Regions from separate parts of the Anaerosinus massiliensis genome, predicted to be linked through region 2. Evidence: predicted binding sites of a transcription regulator. Region 2 holds the regulator's gene; the other holds the start of a gene.
The links. Region 2 encodes HrcA, which represses chaperone genes, less so after heat shock. Its sites were predicted from a motif close to TGTTAGCACTCNNNNNNNNNGAGTGCTAACA; they were not measured.
Positions count from the first base shown of each region.

Region 1: the regulator HrcA is predicted to act here: its motif matches at 3,164-3,194, upstream of htpG (molecular chaperone HtpG).

Region 1 is NZ_LT575483.1:3,273,725-3,281,781, reverse strand. It holds gene BN6559_RS15625 (sensor histidine kinase) at 1-866, shown strand, start outside; gene htpG (molecular chaperone HtpG) at 1,196-3,133, opposite strand; gene BN6559_RS15615 (hypothetical protein) at 3,443-3,682, shown strand; gene BN6559_RS15610 (methyl-accepting chemotaxis protein) at 3,823-5,802, opposite strand; gene BN6559_RS15605 (hypothetical protein) at 5,967-6,509, opposite strand; gene BN6559_RS15600 (efflux RND transporter permease subunit) at 6,743-8,057, opposite strand, start outside.
Region 2 is NZ_LT575483.1:502,814-510,870, forward strand. It holds gene dnaJ (molecular chaperone DnaJ) at 1-733, opposite strand, end outside; gene dnaK (molecular chaperone DnaK) at 826-2,673, opposite strand; gene grpE (nucleotide exchange factor GrpE) at 2,721-3,314, opposite strand; gene hrcA (heat-inducible transcriptional repressor HrcA) at 3,438-4,466, opposite strand; gene hemW (radical SAM family heme chaperone HemW) at 4,565-5,704, opposite strand; gene lepA (translation elongation factor 4) at 5,720-7,516, opposite strand; gene BN6559_RS02760 (hypothetical protein) at 7,590-7,850, opposite strand; gene spoIIP (stage II sporulation protein P) at 7,859-8,057, opposite strand, start outside.

The DNA.
Region 1 (8,057 bases), 2.8 Mb from region 2:
CAATTTTACCTGAAGAAAACTATACACTGATCGTCTTCCATGATAAAACAGAGCAGACGGAACGCATGAACGAATTTATGACGCATCTGCTTCTCGTAGGCTTATTTTGCAGCCTGCTTTCTTTCTTTGCTAGTTATTTCTTGGCAAAAAGTGCAATAAAGCCCATTCAAGCTTCTCTCGAGCAGCAAAAACATTTTGTTTCAGATGCTTCACATGAGCTCCGAACACCGATTACGATTATCCAGACAAATTTAGATATCATAAAAGGCGCACCTAGTCACGAGACAATTGCCGCCAATGAAAAATGGCTGAACAATATACAAGCTGAGACAACCAATATGACAGAACTCATTAATTCATTACTATTTTTAGCACGGGCGGATGCGAATCAACAATTGCTGGAAAAAGAGTATTTTCCGTTAAATCCACTTATTACAGAAACGATGCAATCATTTGAAGTCATCGCCAAACGGAAATGCATCTCACTTCACACAGAAATGAAGACCACGCTCACTGCTTTAGGTGATGCTGCCCGTTTAAAACAAGTTCTTACTATACTTCTAGATAATGCAATTCGCCACACACCAGAACACGGAGAAATCATTGCCGGTGGTTATGAAAAGGACGATAGAGTTCACATCACCATCACAGATACCGGTGAGGGTATTGCTGCAAAACATCTCGATAAAATCTTTGAACGTTTCTATCAAGTTGATGAATCTCGTAATAAAGGCGGTTCTGGGCTCGGTCTGTCCATGGCAAAATGGATCATCGAAAAACACGGTGGTACCATCCACGTAAAAAGTACGCTAGGTGAAGGTACTACTTTCACAATAAAACTGCCTACCAAAACGAATAAACAATAAAATTTCTATCCCCAACATTAGCATCTGCTCCACTTATAAACTAGTACGAAGATAGGCTGTTGGTTAGTGAGAAGTTCTCACCGATCCGCGGCCTATCTTCGTACTAGTTTATCTATAAAAAGAAAGGAATGTCGCATTAAAAATGCGACATTCCTTCTGAATAAGAAAAATTGGGTGTGTGATGTTGTTGCGTTTTTGGGGACAACTAAGGTTGTCCTCGCTAACCATATGTAGGTTAGAAGTGCGTGTGAAATAAATGAGTTACTCTACATTTATTATTATGCAATAACATTCTTTGAAAATTCTTTGAAATCGATAGAATTTCTATTTTATTTTGCCATTAATTTTGCAACTTTGTTCGCAAAACCAATAGGATCCTCCGGCAATATTCCTTCAATCAATAAAGCCTGCGTATAAAGTAAATCACAATAATCTTTAAAAATATCCGATCCGGCATCTTGTGTAAAGATCGTTTTCAATCTTTCAAACAATTCATGATGTGGATTAATTTCTAAAATGCGACGTGCTTTGAACATCGGATTGTTTGCTTCAGCAAAAACTTGTTCCATTGATAAACTGATGCCACTATTATCACTAACTAAACATACCGCGCTGGATTTTAAACGATTACTGATTTTTACATCCGCAATTTTATTCTCCAAAGTTTCCTTGATTGCCTTGATCAAGCTTTCATTATCTTTAGCGATATTTTCAGTTTCTTTTTTCACTTCTTGTGACTCTACATCGTCTAAATCTAAATCTCCACGACTTACTGAATGGAATTTCTTATCACTATATTCACGCAATGCTTCAATCGCAAATTCATCTACATTGTCTAACAGATATAATACTTCAATTCCTTTTTCACGCAGCAATTCCATCTGCGGCAAACGATCAATTGTAGCAGTATCTTTACCAGTTGCATAATAAATTACTTTTTGACTTTCCGGCATACGTTCTACATATTCTTTCAAAGTTATCAGCTTCGCACCTTCTTTAGAGGAAGCAAACAACAATAAATCTTTCAATTTTGCATTATCCTGCGGATTTGTATAAACGCCAATTTTGAGAGATTTGCCAAATTCACCCCAGAATTTTTCATATTTCTCACGGTCTTTATTCAGCATTCTATCTAAAGTTTTTAAAACATTCTTTTCAAGATTTTTCCCAATCAATTTTAATTCACGACTTTGTTGCAACAGTTCTCTGGAAATATTTAAAGAAAAATCTGGTGAATCAACTAACCCACGAACGAATCTTAAGTAATCCGGTAATAACTCTTGACATTTTTCCATGATAAATACATGGCGAGAGTAAAGCTGAATCCCTCCATTGTATTCGGCATGATAGAGATTATACGGCGCATGGGTCGGTATAAATAATAAGCTCGTATATTCTACTGTACCCTCAACTTTGGAGTGAATCACTTCCATAGGATCTTCCCATTCGTGGAAAAGATTTTTATAGAATTCGTGGTATTCTTCTGATTTGATATCACTTTTATTCTTTGTCCAAAGCGGTTTCATCGAATTTAATGTACGGATTTCATTGCGCTTTATTTTTTCCGCACCTTCAATCGGTTTACCTTCTTCATCTTTTTGTTCTTCTTCAATCTCAAAGTTCATTTTAATTGGGAAACGTACATAGTCAGAATATTTTTTTATTAGACTTTCCAATGTATAAGTTTGTAAGAAATTTTCTTCTGCTTTATCCCCATAATACTCTGGCAGCATCGTTAAAGTAATCGTCGTTCCGCGTTCTGCCTTTTCAACTTCCTCAATACTATAGCTGCCATCACCTGTAGACTCCCATTTTACAGCTTTTGATTCACCGGCTTTACGTGTAATCAAAGTTACTTTTTCTGCGACCATAAACGCCGAATAAAAACCAACACCAAACTGTCCAATCAGATCTTTATCAGAAGCAGATTCTTTTTCTTCTTTTAATCTCTCAAGAAATGCTTTTGTGCCAGATTTGGCAATCGTCCCGATGTTTTCAACAACCTCATCATACGTCATACCGATCCCGTTATCAGAAATCGTCAACGTATGGCTTTCTTCATCCGGAACCAAGAATATCTCATAATTAGAATTACCTTCTAATAACGCTTGATTGGTAAGTGATTCGAAACGAATTTTATCAATTGCATCTGATGCATTTGATACTAACTCACGTAAAAATATTTCCCGATTCGTATAAATAGAATGAACCATCAGGTCCAATAACTGTTTGGTTTCTGCTTGAAACTCGCGCATTTCTTTCGCCATTGTATAAACCCCTTTGCTATTATATTTCATTGTTAGCACTCTACTGTCTTGAGTGCTAACTCTATTGATAATAATACCGCGAATTTGTATTTAAATCAATATCTATAAAGTTTTTTTATATAAATTTTACGAGATTCTAAATAATACAAGACAAAAACACGGAAAAACTACTTGTTTTTTCTATCTTTTTCATCAAATTATACGGATCTACACTTGTAACAAAACACATGCTCCACATTGTTATGTTATAATGAATCATACGAAGTAAGTTTAATCTAAAAACTACCTTACACGCAGGAGGATTTTACAATGCTAAGACGCGTATCCGTAATTATGTTAGGCTTTGCACTCTTTTTAGTCATCTATTCCATGTTAAATGCACAAATTTTATCAACGAATGAACTTTATATAAATCTCTTTTTAGCTAGTGCTTTCTTTTGTACCAATATTTTCAATCTGATAAAAGTCAACAAACCCATCATGATGATCCTGAACACCCTTGCTGCAATTTCTCTTTTGGCTGCACTTTTTATTAATTTCTTTATGTAGTTATATAAAACCTATCTTCGTACTCGTTTATAAGAGGAACCGATTTTGCGATTTCCTGATCTATCGATATAATTATTTTAGTTTGTTTAAAAGTCGAAGGCCTGCCGCATTTTACTGCGGCAGGCCTTTTTCGTTCTCAGCTAAACTTTAAATCGATTCACTTCATTTTGCAATTCTTGTGCTAGATTTGCCAAAGACTGACTGGCTGTAGACATTTCGTGAACGGAAGCGGATTGTTCTTCCGTGGCAGCAGATACACTTTGTGCCTCTTCTGAGGTAGATCTGCTAACCTGATGAATATTTTTAGTGGATTCATCAATCTGCATAACTCCATTGACGATTTTTTCAACAGAATTCTGCGCTAATTTTGCCTTCTCATTTACCAATACAACCATTTCATTAATTTCTTTAAAGATACTTCCAGTATGGTTTACGATTTCGGTACCGCGTTTTACTTCATCGGTACCACTTTGCATCGCATCGACCGCTTGCGCTGTATCCTCCTGAATCTTGTGAATAAGCGCTGCGATATGTTTTGCCGCTTCTTGTGACTGTTCAGCAAGCTTTCTTACTTCTTCCGCTACAACAGCAAAGCCCTTTCCTTGCTCTCCGGCTCGTGCGGCTTCAATTGCCGCATTTAACGCTAATAAATTTGTTTGTCCTGCAATCCCAGAAATCGTATCTACAATCGTACCAATTTCTTTCGAACGCTCCCCTAGCGATTCAACTACGTTTGCCGATAATCCCACAACAGATTCGATATGATTCATTTGCTGTGCTGCATCTACAACGGCTTGATTTCCTAACTTAGCTTTTTCTTCTGCACCAGCCGCTTGCATGAGCACTTGGTCAGCATTGCTGATCAATTCACGAATATTTTTATCTATGCCTTGCACTTCGTTTGTTACAGTGTCAATCGCGAGTACCTGATGATCAGCCCCCTCTGCCACATTTGTAATGGAAATAGCGACTTGCTGCGCTACTTGCGCCGACTGTTCCGTACTTGCAGTCAATTCCTCACTGGCAGCAGCCACTTGTTCCGCCGAATGACTTACTTGTTTGAGCAATGATCTTAAGGTAGTACGCATTTTGAGCAACGAATCGCCCAATCTGCCAATTTCATCATTACTGCTTGTTAACTGATTTTCTGCTTCTCTAAAATCACCTTGGGCAAGGTTCTCCGATAATTTTGTCATCGCTTGCATTGCATTTGTAATTTTTAAAATAACACCTAAAATAATACCACCAAGCAATAATGCGATCACACATGTTGCAATTGCAAAAACAATTGCCATCGTACGAATTCCGGCAAACATTTCATTATAATCCATTGCAATGCCAAGAACCCAGCCACTATTTCCCACGGGTACTCCACCGATGATTTTCTCTATTCCTTCAAATTCCACATTTTCTACTACATCTTCCCCTTTTGAAACTTGTTCAAAAAAACCAGCTAATGCAGCATTATCAACCTTCTTTATATTATCTTCATTCTTAAATTTAGGATGTGTAATAAAGGAGCCGTCCTTCGCTACTAAAAATGCATACCCGGAATTTCCAACTTTTAAACTTTGTACTTTCTTCAATAGCTCATCCAAATTCACATCATTGCAAATAGCGCCTTTAACTTTTCCATCACTAGACACGATACGCTGTCCAATACTTACGACTGTATTGCCATCAGCACCTTTATAGACTTCCGTATAAAATGGCTTATCTCCTTTTATACTGCCTTGATACCACCCACGCAGACGTGGATCGAAATCAGCGGGAAGATCATACGGCTGACTATTCACATATGTACCATTTTCTAAGCCGACAAAAACGTTGAGTGTTGTTTTATTCGCCCCTTCTTTGGTCAGACGAGCTAAATTCTGAATTTCATCCAGCGTTAAATTTTGTTGTCCTATCATGACTGCCAGATGCTTGATTTGGCTCTCTTCTTGTCTCAGTTCATTATTTAATTGCTCACTATAAGAATGCATCATGTTTCGATTGGTTTCTAAAATTTGTCCCTCCAGTTGACTTTTAGAGGTATAGTATCCGTATAAGCTTAATAAGCTCACTAGAACTATGACTGGAATCAAAATCATGACCAGCATTTTCGTCTTTAAATTCATCTCATCACCCTTTACTATGAATTGTCAAATATAAAATTACAAAAGATATCATCTATTTTATGCTATAACTTCTTCTTTGTCCATGAAGCAATGACGTAAAACACAATAAAAAACTACCAAAGTTTTTATATCAACCTTGGTAGTTTTTAGATTACATGCTATCTTTATTTTGTTTTAAAAGTCAATAATCCTTCTTGATAAGCATGAAGCCGCTCTTTAAAAATATTTTTATCTGCTGTCAGCGCTACTACATAATGTTGACCATTTTTCCCTCTGATATAAGTTTTCGCCATATCTTCTGTTTTTGCAATTGTATAAATCGCTGGATTTTCCTCGACTGCTACAATTGCCGCTATTCCATTTTCCGCTACAACTGCCTTTAATACTTCATCTGCCTGCTCTTTCGTCAATTTCGATAAATCAGGAATGTTTTCATCCTTAAAGGCATCCGTCATAACAATCCATCCACAAGTCACGTCCATGCCTTGATTTTCAAAAACAAGCATGACACCTTTATTCCCGCCTGGCTGTCTAGCTAAATCTAGAACGCCAATCGGTTCAGTTGGACATTGAATCGAAAAACCATATGTATCATTGGTATACGTATAAGCGGCAGCTTCTGTTGTCTTTGGCATAATTATAATTGCTGCAGCAAACAATACAACTGCAGTCATTATACGAACTGTTGTAAAAAGATATTTTTTCATCTTCTCAATCGCCTCCTAAAATTTTATGATGTATCTTTTATTATATAATATTCAGCTAGAAATAACTAGAAATTATAGCGTTATTGCACTAAGATTTTATTTATAAAACGCTACGTGAATTACAAGACGCATCGGTGTCCTTCTCTCCTTGGCACACACAGGACAAAAAGGCTATCTATGCAAAGGATAGGAGTGTCACATTGAATGCGACACTCCTATTATTGTAATTCATTTTACATTAATTCATTTACATTTTTCGGTTCTTTTTTTCTTCTTCTCGTACCGAATTTATCCGAAATTTTTTCTACCACAACAAACATGACAGGAATCAAGTAAATTCCCATAATGGTTGCGGCGATCATTCCGCCGACAACCGCTGTCCCCATCGCATTACGTGAACCAGCTCCAGCGCCTGTAGCAAGCGCAAGTGGTAAACAACCGATAATAAAAGCAAGCGATGTCATGATAATTGGGCGAAGACGAAGTTTTGCTGCTTCGATCGCAGCCTCGACCGGTTCCATACCTCTATCCACACGGACTTTTGCATACTCAACGATCAAAATGGCATTTTTCGCTGCCAAACCAATCAACATGACCAGACCAATCTGCATATACACACTGTTCGCCAGGTCACGTGAATATTCGGCCAGTAACGCACCGAAAATACCTGTTGGTACACAAAGAAGAACCGCATAAGGTACCGTCCAGCTTTCATAAAGCGCAGCCAAACATAAGAACACGAAAATAATTGCCAAGGCAAAGATAATCATTGTACTGCTGCCTGCTTTTCTTTCTTCACGACTCTGTCCAGACCATTCATATTTGAAACCGTCAGGCAATACTTCTTTTGCTACTTCTTCCATCGCAGTCAAAGCCTGCCCTGAACTATACCCCGGTGCTGCCGAACCGTTAATTTGGATGCTGCGTGCACCATTAAAACGAGAAATACTTGCCGCAGCAGTCGTTGTTTTTGGTTTCAATAACGTATCTAAAGGTACCATCGTCCCTGAAGATGATTTTACATATAAGAAGCGTGTCATATCAGCTTCATTACGGAAACCACTGTCCGCCTGCATAACTACTTTGTAGGTACGTCCAAAACGGTTAAAATCGTTTACTTGCGAACCACCAAAGTTAACTTGCAATGCTGTAAATACATCATCAAGATTTACACCAAGATTTTTTACTTTTTCACGATCCACTTCAAATTCAACATTTGGCGAATCTATTTTAAATGTGGAGTAAGCTTTTGCAATTTCAGGACGCTGATTTGCAGCAGCAACGAATTTTTTCGTGATTTCATCTAATTCCCCATCTGTATGACCAGACATATCCTGAAGCATCATGGTGAACCCACCAACCATACCGAGCCCTGGAAGTGCAGGCATATTAATCGGTATAATCGTTGCATTCATAATGCCAGCTGTATTCTGCATCAACATGCCGAGCTGGGCATTGATTTGTGTTTCTGGTGTCGTCCGTTTACTCCAAGGTTCTAATCCTGCGAAAATAACACCGGAATTAGATTTTGACGAACTGGATAATAAG
Region 2 (8,057 bases):
CTTCACCAGCATTTGTCACTCGAATTCTAGATCCATTATCAACACCCGCTGGAATTTTAACACTTATTTTGCGTTTTACACGTTTTTTCCCTTTACCGCCACAAGTTTTACAAGGTGTATGAACAATGGTACCTTCTCCATTACATCTGTCACAAGCTTTGGCATTGATCATACGACCAAACGGTGTATTTTGTGTAAATTGCACCTGACCTGTTCCTTTACAAGTCGGACAGGTTTCAGGGTGTGTTCCGGCTGCTGCACCTGATCCATGACAACTTTCGCAGGTTTCTGTACGAGGAATATTGAGTTCAACGTCCTTGCCAAAGGCAGCTTCTTTAAAGTCAATTTCCAAATCATAACGTAAATCACTGCCGCGTTCTGGCCCTGGTTTATGGGAACCGCCAAATCCACCTTGTCCACCAAAGAACATATCAAAGATATCACCGAAGCCACCTGCGCTACTGCTAAATCCGCCAAAACCACCTGCACCGCCGCCCGCGCTGCCATCAAACGCAGCGTGACCGAATTGATCATATTGAGCCCGACGTTTAGAATCTGATAAAACTTCATAGGCTTCATTTGCTTCTTTAAATTTTACTTCTGCCGTTTTAGGATCATCACGATTAACGTCAGGATGATACTTTCTCGCTAGCTTTCTAAATGCTTTCTTTATTTCATCATCTGATGCACTTTTAGATACGCCTAGCACTTCATAATAATCGCGCTTACTCACTTTACACCATCCTAAACATGTATCTTTTAGCCGTAAGACTCCGACTAAAAATTAGTCGGAGTCATCAGACTTTCTCTCTCAATTAGCGTAACTTATTTCTTTTCGTCATCCACAACTTTATATTCAGCATCTACTACATTTTCATCTTTTTTCGCTTGTTCATCCGCTTGTGCATTAGGATCCCCCTGTGCACTTGGATTTTGCGCTTCCGCAGCTTGATATGCAGCAGCACTCATTTCATATAAAGGTTTTGTAAGTTCCTCTGTTGCGGATTTAATCGCTTCAAGATCCGTACCTTTTAAGGCTTCTTTAACTTTTGCCGCCGCAGCTTCTACTTTTTCAACTTGCGCTTTATCTGCTTTATCACCTAAATCTTTGATTGTCTTTTCTGATTGATAAACCAAAGAATCAGCATTGTTTCTTACTTCAACTTCTTCTTTACGTTGTTTATCTTCTGCAGCATGTGATTCTGCTTCTTTTACCATACGATCAATATCTTCATTACTCATACCGCCGGAAGCTGTAATTGTAATCTTTTGTTCTTTCCCAGTGCCAAGATCTTTCGCTGAAACATGTACGATACCATTTGCATCAATATCAAATGTAACTTCAATACGAGGTACACCTCTTGGAGCTGGTGGAATATCTGACAATTCAAAACGACCAAGTGTCTTATTACCAGCAGCCATTTCACGTTCACCTTGAAGAACATGAATATCAACAGATGGCTGATTATCCGCAGCAGTTGAGAAAGTTTGGCTTTTTGATGTAGGAATCGTTGTATTGCGTTCAATGATTTTTGTACATACGCCACCTAATGTTTCAATACCTAAAGAAAGCGGCGTTACATCAAGTAACAATACATCTTTTACTTCGCCAACAAGCACGCCCGCTTGGATCGCTGCACCAACTGCAACACATTCGTCTGGGTTTACACCACGATGAGGTTCCTTACCGAGGTTTTTCTTAATCGCTTCCTGTACTGCAGGAATACGGCTAGAACCACCAACTAAGATAATTTTATCGATTTCACTAGCAGAAAGTCCGGCATCTTTTAACGCTTGACGTGTTGGCGCCATCGTATTTTCAACAAGCTCTGCAGTTAATTCATCAAATTTTGCCCGTGTCAACGTTAAATCCAAATGTTTTGGTCCAGATGCATCTGCTGTGATAAACGGCAAATTGATATTCGTGGATAAAACACCAGACAACTCGATTTTTGCTTTTTCAGCAGCTTCAAGTAAGCGTTGTGCTGCCATTTTATCTGCTGATAAATCAATACCACTTTCCTTTTTAAATTCTTCAACCATCCATTTCATTACACGCGCATCAAAATCATCACCGCCAAGACGGTTATTTCCGTTTGTTGCTTTAACTTCAAATACGCCATCGCCTAATTCGAGAATGGAAACATCAAATGTACCTCCACCTAAGTCAAATACCAAAATCGTATGTTCTTCACCCTTATCCATACCATAAGCGAGTGAAGCGGCCGTTGGTTCATTGATAATACGAAGTACTTCAAGACCTGCAATTGTACCAGCATCTTTCGTCGCTTGACGTTGGCTGTCATTAAAATATGCAGGAACTGTAATAACTGCCTGTGTAACAGTTTCACCAAGATATGCTTCAGCATCTGCTTTCAATTTTTGTAGAATCATTGCGGATATTTCTTGTGGTGTATATTTCTTGTCATCAACACTGACTGTATACTCCGTCCCCATATGACGTTTAATTGAACTAAATGTATGTTCAGGATTTGATACTGCTTGACGTTTCGCCAACTGCCCTACTAAGCGTTCTCCAGTTTTTGAAAATCCAACAACAGATGGTGTAAGACGACTTCCTTCTGTATTTGCAATAACTGTAGGTTCCCCACCTTCCATTACCGCTACTACCGAATTTGTCGTACCTAAGTCTATACCTATTACTTTTGCCATTATGAAATCCCCCTTGCAAAATATATCAATCTTTTTATTTATAAACTTTAATTACCTACAACTTTAACCATGCTTGGTCTTACGACGCGACCGGACACAAGATATCCGCGCTGTAATTCTTCAGCAACCGTATCATCTTCCTTCGTGTCATCTGCGACACGCATAACCGCCTCGTGAAAGTTCGGATCAAATTTTTCCCCTACGGCTTGAATTGTTTCAAGTCCATTTTTTTCTAAAATGCTGAAAAGTTGCTTATAGATCATGTCAATACCATTTTTAAATGAACTATGATCCACACTTGTATCAGCAGCCAAAGCACGTTCAAAATTATCTAACATCGGCAATAATTCTTTTATTAAATTTTGAATAACAAAGCCGGATAATTCTTCTTTTTCTTGGCGCGTACGTCTTCTAAAATTATCAAAATCCGCTTGCAACCGCTTTACTCGATCTATGTGATCCTGTATAAGCTTATCCTTACTTTCCAATTCAGTTTTTAAACGTATAATTTCTTCATTCTCTATAGTCTGTTCTATTTGCTGCGCATTCTCTGCCTGCGTATGCTCCTGTATTTCGTCATTTTTTAAAGAATCTGCAACTTCCTGCGCGTCTGCAGTTTTTTGCTTTTGCTCATCCGCCATTATGAATTCTTCACCTCTTTATTTTTACTACTTAAGTATTGATTCTTCATGCTTTCACTTTATTTATAGTTATAAAATAAGTAACTGATTTTATTTTAGAGAGACCAACTTTACTTGATCTCTCTAAAATTTATATTTTTTTAATATTTGCCCTAAATTGCTGTTCATAAAATCAAGCAATGCCATAATTTTACCATATTCCATTCGAGTTGGTCCAAGTACTGCAACTGTACCAATGATTTTACCATCCAATTTATACGTAGCACTCACCATACTGCAATCTTGAATGCCACTATATTTATTTTCTTGACCAATCGTAACAACAATTCCATCTCCATCATGCGCGTGAAGCAAATCGCATAAGAGTTGCTCTTCTTCAAGCATCAACAAAATATTTTTTACCTTTTCAACATCACGAAATTCCGGCTGATTTAAAAGCTGTGTTGTGCCACCTAAATATACACGCTCTTTTTTATCCACGGTAAGTGCCTGACTAATGGCCTCAATCGTAGCATCAAATAATTTAGAATCGGCTAAGACGTCTGCTTTAATTTTTCTTAGTACGGAAGGCTTAATAGACTCTAAAGCCTGCCCTGCCAAGTGCTTATTTACAACACTAGCAATACACTGTAAATCCTGCACTGTTGTACCGTTTGGCATAGCAATCACTTTATTTTCAATAAATCCTGCATCCGTCATAACTACAACAATTGCACTATGCTTCCCAAAAGGAAGAAATTGTAGATATCTAAAGGTCGCTTGCGCCAATTGCGGTGCCAAAACTAATGAAATATTTTTCGTCATTCTTGATATAATTCTTGCTGTTTCTTGAAAAACTTCTTCAATTCGCTTTACTTTTACATTATACCAATTACTGATCAAATTAATTTCATTTTCACTCATTGCCTCTGGCGATAGTAAATCATCAACATAAAAGCGATACCCTTTCGCAGAAGGAATACGGCCCGAAGAAGTATGCAGCTGCTCAATATACCCCAGCAATTCTAAATCAGCCATCTCATTGCGTATAGTAGCTGAACTGACACCAAGGTCATATTTACGGGCAATTGTCCTTGAACCAATAGGCTCTGCGGTGGAAATATAGTCATTTATGATAGCCTGGAGAATTTTTTGCTTACGCTCATCAAGCATTTTCCCACCCCCTATTGTTAGCACTCTACATTAGTGAGTGCTAATGTCTAATAAAAACATACCACTACTCAATTAAAATGTCAATAAAACAATAGCTTTTATTTTAATAAAAATTCACAAAAAACTTGATTTCCATATTGCATCCCTAAATCAGTCAGATAAATAAAGTTTCCATCTTGCGCAATTAACTTTTTAAATTTGAGCCTATCTATAATATGACCATAAACAGAAAAAAAGTTACGATTAAATTTTTGTTTAAAAATTTTTAAATCAATTCCATTTTTCATTCGAAGTGCTAAAAAACAAAATTCTTCTATCTGTGTTATACAATCCAGGCTCTCACAAGATTCTATCGTCGATTCTCCCGCAAACCTGCGTCGAATGTATTCTTTTACGTCATCAAGATTAGAAAAACGCTTTTCCTTAAGGTAAGAATGTGCAGCTGTACCAACACCAAGATATGGTTTCACTTGCCAATATTTCAAATTATGTTTGCTTTCAAAATTAGGTTTAGCAAAGTTTGAAATTTCATAACGTTGATATCCATAGCGCGGCAGCAATTGCATAACCAAATGATACATTTCCTCATCTAGGGTGTCACTTGGCAAAATTAGCGTATTTTGTTCTTGCAGTTTTTCAAATACAGTTCCATCCTCTATCTTTAACCCATAAACAGAAACATGTTCGATTCCTAGTGCAGCCGCTTGATCAATGCTCTTTCGCACATCATTTACCGTTTGCTCTGGTAAACCATACATTAAATCTAAGCTAAGATTTCGAAAACCAATTTTTTTTGCTAATAAAACAGCTTCTTCAGCTTCTTTAGCAGTATGAATACGACCGATTTTTTTTAACAGCCTATCTTGAAAACTTTGCACACCAAAGCTCAGTCGATTGATGCCATTTTCAAACAACATACGCAGTTTTTCTTCATTTGCAGTTCCTGGATTCACTTCAATTGTACTTTCCACTTGAGGAGAAACCGCAAAATTTTTTTCAATTGCAACGATAATTTTATTTAATGCTTCCACATTTAATACCGTCGGTGTTCCACCGCCAATATAAATCGTATCAAGTACAGGATGAGATAAAAGAGCGCCTTGTGCAGCAATCTCTAAACACAAGGCGTTTACATAGGATTCGTGTAGACATTCTAGATTTGCATAGGAAGGAAAATCACAATAAAAACATTTTTGCTGACAAAACGGTATATGAACATATAAACCTAAATTCATCATACCACACTCCCAAAATCAATCAATTTTCAAAATTGCCATAAATGCTTCTTGCGGAATTTCAACGTTTCCAACAGATTTCATGCGCTTTTTACCTTCTTTTTGTTTCTCTAATAGTTTACGCTTTCTACTAATATCACCACCGTAACATTTGGCCAATACATCTTTACGCATTGCCCGTACGGTCTCTCTTGCAATGATCTTATTTCCAACAGCAGCCTGTATTGGAATCTCAAACATCTGCTGTGGAATAATGCCTTTTAATTTCTCTGCCAATTGTCTGCCGCGTTGTGCCGCTTTGTCTTTATGTACAATCACCGATAATGCATCAACAGCATCACCATTAAGCAGGATATCTAATTTTACGAGTATAGATGTTTGATAATCAGATAATTCATAATCCAGTGAAGCATATCCACGCGTAGAAGATTTTAAACGATCAAAATAATCATAGATAATTTCACTTAGAGGAATATGATAGGTTACCATAACACGATTCACATCTAAATATTTCATATCTTTAAATTCACCGCGTTTTTCTTGCGACAATTCCATCACTGCGCCAACATAATCATTTGGTACGATAACGGTTGCTTTAACGTAAGGTTCATCAATATGATCTATTTCCGTTGTTGGTGGAAGATGGGATGGATTATCAATCTTTAAAACTTCACCATTTGTTTTATATACATGGTAAATTACGCTTGGTGCCGTTGTAATTAAACTTAAGTTATATTCACGTTCTAAGCGTTCTTGGATTACGTCCATATGCAGCAAACCTAAGAAACCGCAGCGATAGCCAAATCCCAAAGCAATTGAAGTCTCTGGCTCAAATAATAACGAAGCATCATTTAGTTGTAACTTTTCCAAGGCATCCTTTAAATTATCATAATCAGAACTATCTACTGGATATAATCCACAATACACCATTGGATTAATACCTCGGTACCCAGGCAATGCTTTGTCGACTGGATGGTTTACATCTGTGATTGTATCTCCAACGCGAACATCTTTCACATTTTTTATACTGCCGACAACAAAACCAACCTGTCCAGTACCAAGTTCTTTTACATTCGTCAAAGCAGGTCTGAAACAGCCCACTTCCGTAACTTCAAACTCTTTATTGGTCGCTATCATTTTCAACTTCATGCCTGGTTTAATAAAACCATCCATAACACGCACATAAGCGATTACTCCCTTATATGCATCAAAATGAGAATCAAAAATAAGCGCACTGAGCGGCGCATTTACATCTCCCGCTGGAGCTGGTACTTTTTCTACAATCGCATCTAAAATTTCTTCAATGCCAATTCCCACTTTTGCACTTGCAAGAACTGCCTCCGAAGCATCCAGGCCAATTACATCTTCTATTTCCTGTTTCACTTTTTCTGGCTCCGCACTTGGTAAATCAATTTTGTTAATAACTGGAATAATTTCTAAATTATTTTCTAAAGCCAAATATACGTTGGCTAAAGTTTGCGCTTCTATGCCTTGTGCAGCATCAACAACTAGAAGCGCACCTTCACAAGCAGCCAAACTTCTCGATACCTCATACGTAAAATCTACATGTCCAGGCGTGTCAATTAAGTTAATTTGATAGGTTTGTCCGTCCTTACCAACATAATCAAGTCGAACCGCTTGTGCTTTTATTGTGATACCACGTTCACGTTCCAAATCCATTTGGTCAAGCACTTGTGCTTCCATCTCACGCTTAGACAAAGTTCCTGTATATTCAATCAATCGATCTGCAATTGTTGATTTACCATGATCTATATGTGCAATAATAGAAAAGTTACGAATATTCTTTGTTTGCATATTTTCCTCCAGAACCTTAAATCTACAAATACTGCCTTAAATTATAGCACTGTCTGCAGCCCCCCCGCAAGTATTACAATACAGTTTGAATATAACTGGTGACTACTTTTATAAGATATGCATAATATCCCATAAAATTATTTTTTAGATACGCAAATTCAGATAATGTGAATTGATAGAAATCAGTAATATAATTTCGAATGAGCATTTCACGGTTCCACGTTAAATCATCAATCTGCATTTCGGCAATCGCGGTTCCAACAAGAATAAACAAGAAAAGCAAACAGATTCCTTTGAGCATTTTGCCTAACCAAATTCGTTCAACTTTTCGCATAGTTCACCTCAATCACCTTCTTGTAAAATTTCTGCAATCACATCCCCCAGCATTTCCATAGAACGTGTTGCTTCTTGCTTACTTGTTTCGTGCGTTCCCACTTCAAGCAATAAAGCATGTGGATGCAAATGTTGATTATATCGCCATTCTACAAGCTGAATTCCTTTCATTAAGCCTGGATATTTTTCATTACATTTCTCCTTGATC